Regions from separate parts of the Exiguobacterium sp. s133 genome, predicted to be linked through region 1. Evidence: riboswitches for the same ligand, from Rfam matches in the RefSeq annotation. Region 1 holds a riboswitch; each other region holds the start of a gene.

Region 1 (2,268 bases):
AGTGACATTCGTCGATACGACGGATCTCAGCGCGACGGAAGCGGCGATTCAGGACAACACGAAGATGCTCTACGTCGAGACACCGACGAACCCGTTATTAAAAGTGACGGACATCGAAGCGATCGCAGCCATCACGCGTCGTCACGACTTGAAGCTCGTCGTCGACAACACGTTCGCGACACCATACTTGCAACAACCAATCGCGCTTGGGGCAGATATCGTGCTGCATAGTGCAACGAAATACATCGGCGGACACTCGGACGTCGTCGCAGGGCTTGTCGTCGTCAACGATGATACGCTCGGCGAAGAACTTCACTTCATCCAAAACTCGACGGGTGGAATTCTCGGACCGCAAGACAGCTTCCTGCTTGTCCGTGGATTACGGACGCTCGGTATCCGGATGGAAGCGATTGAAGAGACAGCACATGAACTTGTCAGCTTCCTGCAAGCGCAAGACGTCGTCTCGAACATCTTCTACCCGGGACTTGCATCGCATCCCGGTCATGCGATCCAGCAAAAACAAGCGACTGGTTTCGGCGGGATGATCAGCTTTGATGTCGGTTCAGCTGCAAATGCAGAGAAACTTGTGGAAGCATCACACTTCTTCACGCTTGCTGAAAGCTTAGGGGCGGTCGAAAGTTTGATTTCCGTTCCGGCACGGATGACACATGCATCGATTCCAGCAGAACGTCGGGCGGAACTCGGCATCACGGATGGTCTCGTCCGAATCTCGGTCGGACTTGAAGATGCAGAGGATTTGAAAGAAGATTTAACGCATGCTTTCAGTTTGCTCGAAAAAGTTTCTGAAAAAACTGTTTGACAAGCAAAATAACCCCTGCTAATATTCAAAATATATTAAAAACAACTAAATACCGATAACTCTTATCAAGAGTGGTGGAGGGACTGGCCCGATGAAACCCGGCAACCGCGGAATTTATTTCCGAAGTGGTGCTAATTCCAGCAGACGAACGTCTGCAAGATGAGAGCAAATGGTTTTGTGTACTGAAAGTGCGCGCGTTTGCTCTAAAACGTGCGCACTTTTTTTATGTTTAGGAGGGACAGTAGTGATTCGTTTACAGGATGTAGGAAAGATTTATCGCTCGAAGCGCGGCGAAGTCGAAGCTGTCGCAAACGTCGATCTCACGATTGAGCGCGGCGGAATTTTCGGAATAATTGGTTATTCCGGTGCAGGGAAGTCAACCTTGATTCGCCTGCTGAACATGTTAGAAGCACCGACAAGCGGTTCGATTCAAATTGACGGTGTCGAGATGACGACGTTACGACCGAAAGAATTACGCGGCGTCCGGAAAAATGTCTCGATGGTCTTTCAGCACTTCAACTTGCTTTGGTCACGAACGGTCGAAGAAAACATTATGTTCCCGCTCGAACTCGGCGGATATCCGAAAGCACGCCGGAAAGAACGGGTCTCCGAGCTGATTCAACTCGTTGGACTCGACGGTCGCGAAGGCGCTTATCCGTCACAACTATCCGGTGGACAAAAACAACGCGTCGGGATTGCCCGCGCACTGGCATCAAACCCGGACGTCTTATTATGTGACGAGGCGACAAGCGCCCTTGATCCGAAAACGACGGACTCGATCTTAGAGTTACTCGTCGACATCAATAAAAAACTAAAACTGACGATCGTCTTGATCACACACGAGATGCACGTCATTCAAAAAATCTGTCACCGGGTCGCCGTCATGGAGGCCGGAAAAATCGTCGAACAGGGTCTTGTTTCAGAAGTCTTCCGGCATCCGAAACAAGCGATGACAAAAGAATTCGTCAAACAACTGACGTCGTCTACAGAAAACGAGTTGACGTTCGCGAAACTTCGTGAGCGCTATCCGACAGGGAAAATCGTCCAGCTGACATTCGTCGGTTCGACAGCAGAAAGTCCGATCCTCGCAGAAGTCATGAAAGATTCGACCTTATTATTTAATATCATTGGCGGGAACGTCGGACAGACGCAAGACGGTGCACTCGGAACGTTGTTCATCCAACTGATTGGTGCGGCACATGAAACACAAGCGGTCATCGCGAAGCTTCAAGCGAGTGACGTGGAAGTGGAGGTGGATCACCGATGAGTACATTTTTTAACGACCTTGATTGGGAAATGGTCTGGACGGCGACTGGCAGTACCGTCTATATGACAGTTGTTGCCGGAATCGCGACATTTGTTCTCGGACTGGTCATCGGTCTGTTGTTATACGCGACGAATGAAGACTTGTTGTTTAAGAACCGGGCAGTGTATTCCGTGCTCAGCTT
Region 2 (2,268 bases), on a different contig from region 1:
GCAACAGCGCGCCGTCTACCGCGACTTCTTTGCGGAGACGGGAGTCGAATTAATCCATCTTGGCGGTGACGCCCAAGCCGCGAAAAAAATCGCCTGTCTCGCGAAAAAGACGGACGCGATCGTCGTCGTCAAAAGTCGGGTTTCTCACGCAGCAGCGGCACATGTTCTCGTGCAAGCAAAAAAGCACGATATTCCGTTTGCGATTGAACGACTCGATGGACGACGCTCTTTGTATACGGCGTGCCAGCAACAACTTGAAAAAGCAATGGTCCAACGTTTACTAAAAGACGAGCGTTAAAAAGTGAAACCTCCTCAAAAATAAACCGTAAAGAAAGGTAGCACTTATTTTTGAGGAGGATCTTTCGATGTCAAAACAATTAAAATTAGCAGCGCGCGAGTCGTTGCAGGGACGATGGGGCTTCATGGCATTAATGATGTTGTTGTTCTTAATCATTCAAGGCGTTCCGAACGGATTTGCGTCCTCACCCGAAGAGGATTTCCAATTTATCGACTTGATTGGTATGCTCTTGACGGTGTTGACCTTACCGGTTGCAATGGGATGGTCATGGCTCACCCTATCTGTCGCCCGAGACGAGCAGACGAAAGTCGCCGATTTGTTTGAGCCGTACAAAATGTTCTTGAAAGCCATTGGAGTGTCAATCGTCCAAACCTTTTTCTTAGGGCTATGGTTCTTACTTTTCATCATTCCAGGAATCATTAAGTCATTCTCTTACATGTTGACGTATTACATCATTCGGGACGAACCATCGATTGGCATCCTTGATGCCATTACGCGTTCACGCCAAATGATGGATGGACATAAAAAAGAGGCGTTTTTCCTCGTCCTTTCGTTCATCGGTTGGTTCTTGCTCGGAATTGTTACGATCGGAATCGGTTTCCTCTGGATTGGCCCGTACTTCAGCGTCACAATCGCGAAGTTCTACGATCGCGTGCGTGGGGAAGAAGTTTCGACGACTGGTCACCGGACAGCCATGATGGATGCAAATCACAATGACTCACCGTTCGTATCACCAGAATGAATTGATTTTGAACAGCACCATACAAAGCAGGGATTGCCATCTTAAACCGATGTGCAATTCCTGTTTTTAGCTTCTAGACAAAGAAGTATCAAGAAACAGAGTGATTTTCCAAATGTTTTTTAATTCCGATAGGAAAAGAAGGTTTAAAGGTTGCTTTACTCTGCTAAAAGATGTACGCTAATTTCAATTATTCTTATCACGAGAAGTCGAGGGACTGGCCCGACGACACTTCAGCAACCCCGCATGAGCGGAAGGTGCTACTTCCAAGAGGAATTTATTCCTTTGAAGATAAGAGCTGACAGTAGACATTCGTCGCTCTTTTCTAAACGAAAAGAGCGATTTTTTATGCAAAAAGGGGGCACAGGGGATGGAATACGGATTTTGGTTACCAATCTTCGGGGGTTGGTTACGAAACGTCGAGGAGGAACAAATGCCAGCGACATTCGATTATGCGAAACAAGTCGCACAGACGGCAGAACGGATTGGCTTTTCTACGACATTGATTGCAGAATTGAACTTAAACGACATTAAAGGAATAGCCGAACCGAGTCTTGAGGCGTGGACGACGGCAGCGGCGATTGCGGCGACAACGGAACGGTTGGAAATCATGACAGCCGTCCGGCCCGGTTTTCATAATCCGGCGACGACAGCAAAAATGGCGGCGAACCTCGATCAGTTGAGTAACGGACGTTTTACGCTCAACGTCGTCTCGGCCTGGTGGGAGGAAGAAGCCCGTCAATACAATGGGATTTTTACAGCCCATGACGAACGATATGCCCGGACGGAAGAATTCGTGACGGTCATGAAAGGATTATGGGCGGACGCATCACCCTATAGTTTTGATGGGGCGTACTATCAGCTGGAACGGGCAGAGCTTCACCCGAAACCCGTTCAGCGTCCCGGAATCAAGCTCTACGCTGGTGGTGAGAGTGAGACGGGGAAACAGACGATCGTCAATCACTGTGATGCCTATGTCATGCATGGAGGAACGGTCGATGAAGTCGCGACGAAAATTACGGATATGAAAACCCGCCGCGCGGCGACCGGGAAGCAGCCGCTTGCGAGTTTCGGACTGGCGGCCTACATCATCTGTCGCGAGACGGAAGAAGCGGCGCTCGAAGAATGGCACCGGATTACGAACGTTAAAGAAGACGGTGCCGGATATGCCGGGTATGACGACTTCGTCAGTAAATCGCAACTCGAACAACAGGTCAAACGAAATGACTAT
Region 3 (2,268 bases), 190 kb from region 1:
ATGATGATGGCGAAGGCGAGTGAAATGCCGACCATGAAGGCCGTCTCTCCGAGTGCTTTCGTTAAGTCGGGAAGCATTGTCGTAAACCGGTCAAGCGACATCTTGAATCACCTCGATTGCGTGCAACTGTCCCTCGAGCCAGGTTAAGGCACGATTCACATGCAGTGTCGGTCCCGTCAAACTGACGATTAAGACGCCAAACGCGACGTCCTGAATGTAGTCGACCTTCCCATGCAGGATGCTGACTGCGATATCGAATTGTTTGATGGCTTCAGATAAGGTACTCTCACCTGTTTTTTCACCCGTGAACTGAAGTCGAATGACTTTGCCGGGTGTCGTCCGTAAAATTCGTTCCGGCAACTCGATTTGGAGTGCCGTATCGACGTAATGTTTTGTGACCGGATGTTCGGCTTGACTAAATATGGCGTAAGTCGAAGCGACTTCGACGACTTCACCGTGCGCCATGACGGCAACGCGGTGACAAATTTGTTTGACGACATCGATTTCGTGGGTGATGAGGATGATCGTCAAACCGAGCCGGGCGTTCAAATCTTTCAGTAAATCGAGAATCTGGAGCGTCGTCACCGGATCGAGCGCTGATGTCGCTTCGTCACAGAGTAAGATGTTTGGATTGTTGGCGAGCGCTCGTGCGATGCCGACGCGTTGTTTTTGTCCACCACTGAGTTGGCTCGGATAGTTCGTCTCGAATCCTTCGAGTCCGACGAGTGCCGTTAATTCTTGAATCCGTTTCGGGAACTCACGCCGTTTGACACCGGCAGCCTTTAAGGCGAACGCGATATTGTCGGCAACCGTGCGGGACTGAATCAGTTGAAAGTGTTGAAAGATCATACCGACCCGGAGACGGAGTTTGCGGAGAGACGTTTTGGAGACACGTGATAGATTGGCTCCGTCTACTATGACCGTACCGCTCGTCGGTGTCTCGAGTCCGTTAATCAACCGTAAGAGTGTACTTTTTCCGGCGCCGGATTCACCGATGATGCCGAAGATTTCCCCTTGTTCAATCGTTAAGTTGACATCGTTTAATGCAAAAATCGGTGTGCGGTCACGGACAAATTGTTTTGTGATGTGTGCGAACTCAATCATGATGTTTCCCTCCCTATACAAAAAAATCGCTTTTTTCCAGTTAGAGAGCAACCAGAAAAAAGCGACGAATTGTAGAATTTCGTAACTTATCTCTCAGAACAAAAGAAGTTCTGTAGGATGTGGCACCGTTCCATTACTGGTGGTTGCCGGACGTCGTTGGGCCTAATCCCTCGGTCGCTCTCGATAAGTAGCTATGCTGTTGGGATTTACTTTAACGGAAATGATTCCCATCTGTCAAACGTTTTTTCAGAATTATTCGGCAACGGCGGTTTGGAAGAGCTGAAGGGTCCCGATTCGTTTGACAGCCTCGACGAGTCGGTCGACATCGGCAATCAGACTGATCCGGACGTAACCTTCACCGTATGTACCAAAGAAATGACCCGGTGTCACGGCGACGTGCGCTTCGTCGAGCAGGTGATCGGTGAAGCTTTGTGACGTGAAGCCGGACGGAACAGGGAGCCAGACGAAGAACGAACCACCCGGAACCGGTCCTGCCCAGCCGATTTCGTTTAATGCACCGAACAACGCATCGCGTCGCGTCTCATACAAGGCGCTCAGTTCACGGACACATGTCTGATCGCTTGAAAGTGCGACCGTCGCTGCATGCTGGATCGGTGTGAAGGCACTGACGTAAAGGTGTTCCTGGTATGTTTCGATGCTCGCGATGACGGATGGATTACCGATCGCAAAGGCGATCCGAAAGCCGGACATGTTGAATCGTTTTGAGAGCGAAAACAGTTCGATTCCGACGTCTTTTGCCCCTTCCGTCTGGAGGAAACTACGTGTCGGACCATCGAAGCTGATCCCGCCGTACGCTAAATCGTGGACGACACAAATGTCGTTTTCATCAGCGAATGCGACCGTCTGTTCAAAGGCTTTCGCTGTCGCCGTCGCACCGGTCGGATTACTCGGGTAGTTGAGGAACAACATCCGGGCCCGTTCGACGTCGAGCGAATCGAGGAGGTCATAGTCAGGCAAAAAGCTATTTTCAGCGAGAAGCGGAAGCGTGATTGGATACGCACCGGCAAGTGCTGCGCCCGACAAGTAATCCGGGTAACCGGGATCCGGGACGATGACTCCTTCACCGGGATTGACGATCGTCTGCGGAAGGGCGACGATGCCGGCCTTGCTTCCGAGTAAAATCGCGACTTCTGTCGCCGGATC

The links. Region 1 has a riboswitch for S-adenosylmethionine ahead of KNP96_RS03165 (methionine ABC transporter ATP-binding protein). Riboswitches for the same ligand answer to the same signal wherever they lie in the genome.
Region 2: linked by a shared signal. The riboswitch ahead of KNP96_RS09875 (LLM class flavin-dependent oxidoreductase) and the one ahead of KNP96_RS03165 (methionine ABC transporter ATP-binding protein) in region 1 are both predicted to bind S-adenosylmethionine.
Region 3: linked by a shared signal. The riboswitch ahead of KNP96_RS04090 (methionine ABC transporter ATP-binding protein) and the one ahead of KNP96_RS03165 (methionine ABC transporter ATP-binding protein) in region 1 are both predicted to bind S-adenosylmethionine.

What each region holds. Positions count from the first base shown of each region.
Region 1 covers NZ_JACSMK010000002.1:116,697-118,964, reverse strand. Annotated here, with positions in the region: gene KNP96_RS03170 (bifunctional cystathionine gamma-lyase/homocysteine desulfhydrase) at 1-820, shown strand, start outside; SAM riboswitch class I at 880-986, shown strand; gene KNP96_RS03165 (methionine ABC transporter ATP-binding protein) at 1,065-2,087, shown strand; gene KNP96_RS03160 (methionine ABC transporter permease) at 2,084-2,268, shown strand, end outside.
Region 2 covers NZ_JACSMK010000006.1:83,200-85,467, reverse strand. Annotated here, with positions in the region: gene KNP96_RS09885 (DUF2325 domain-containing protein) at 1-298, shown strand, start outside; gene KNP96_RS09880 (DUF975 family protein) at 366-1,040, shown strand; SAM riboswitch class I at 1,231-1,335, shown strand; gene KNP96_RS09875 (LLM class flavin-dependent oxidoreductase) at 1,408-2,268, shown strand, end outside.
Region 3 covers NZ_JACSMK010000002.1:303,476-305,743, reverse strand. Annotated here, with positions in the region: gene KNP96_RS04095 (methionine ABC transporter permease) at 1-101, opposite strand, end outside; gene KNP96_RS04090 (methionine ABC transporter ATP-binding protein) at 91-1,104, opposite strand; SAM riboswitch class I at 1,188-1,294, opposite strand; gene KNP96_RS04085 (aminotransferase class I/II-fold pyridoxal phosphate-dependent enzyme) at 1,357-2,268, opposite strand, start outside.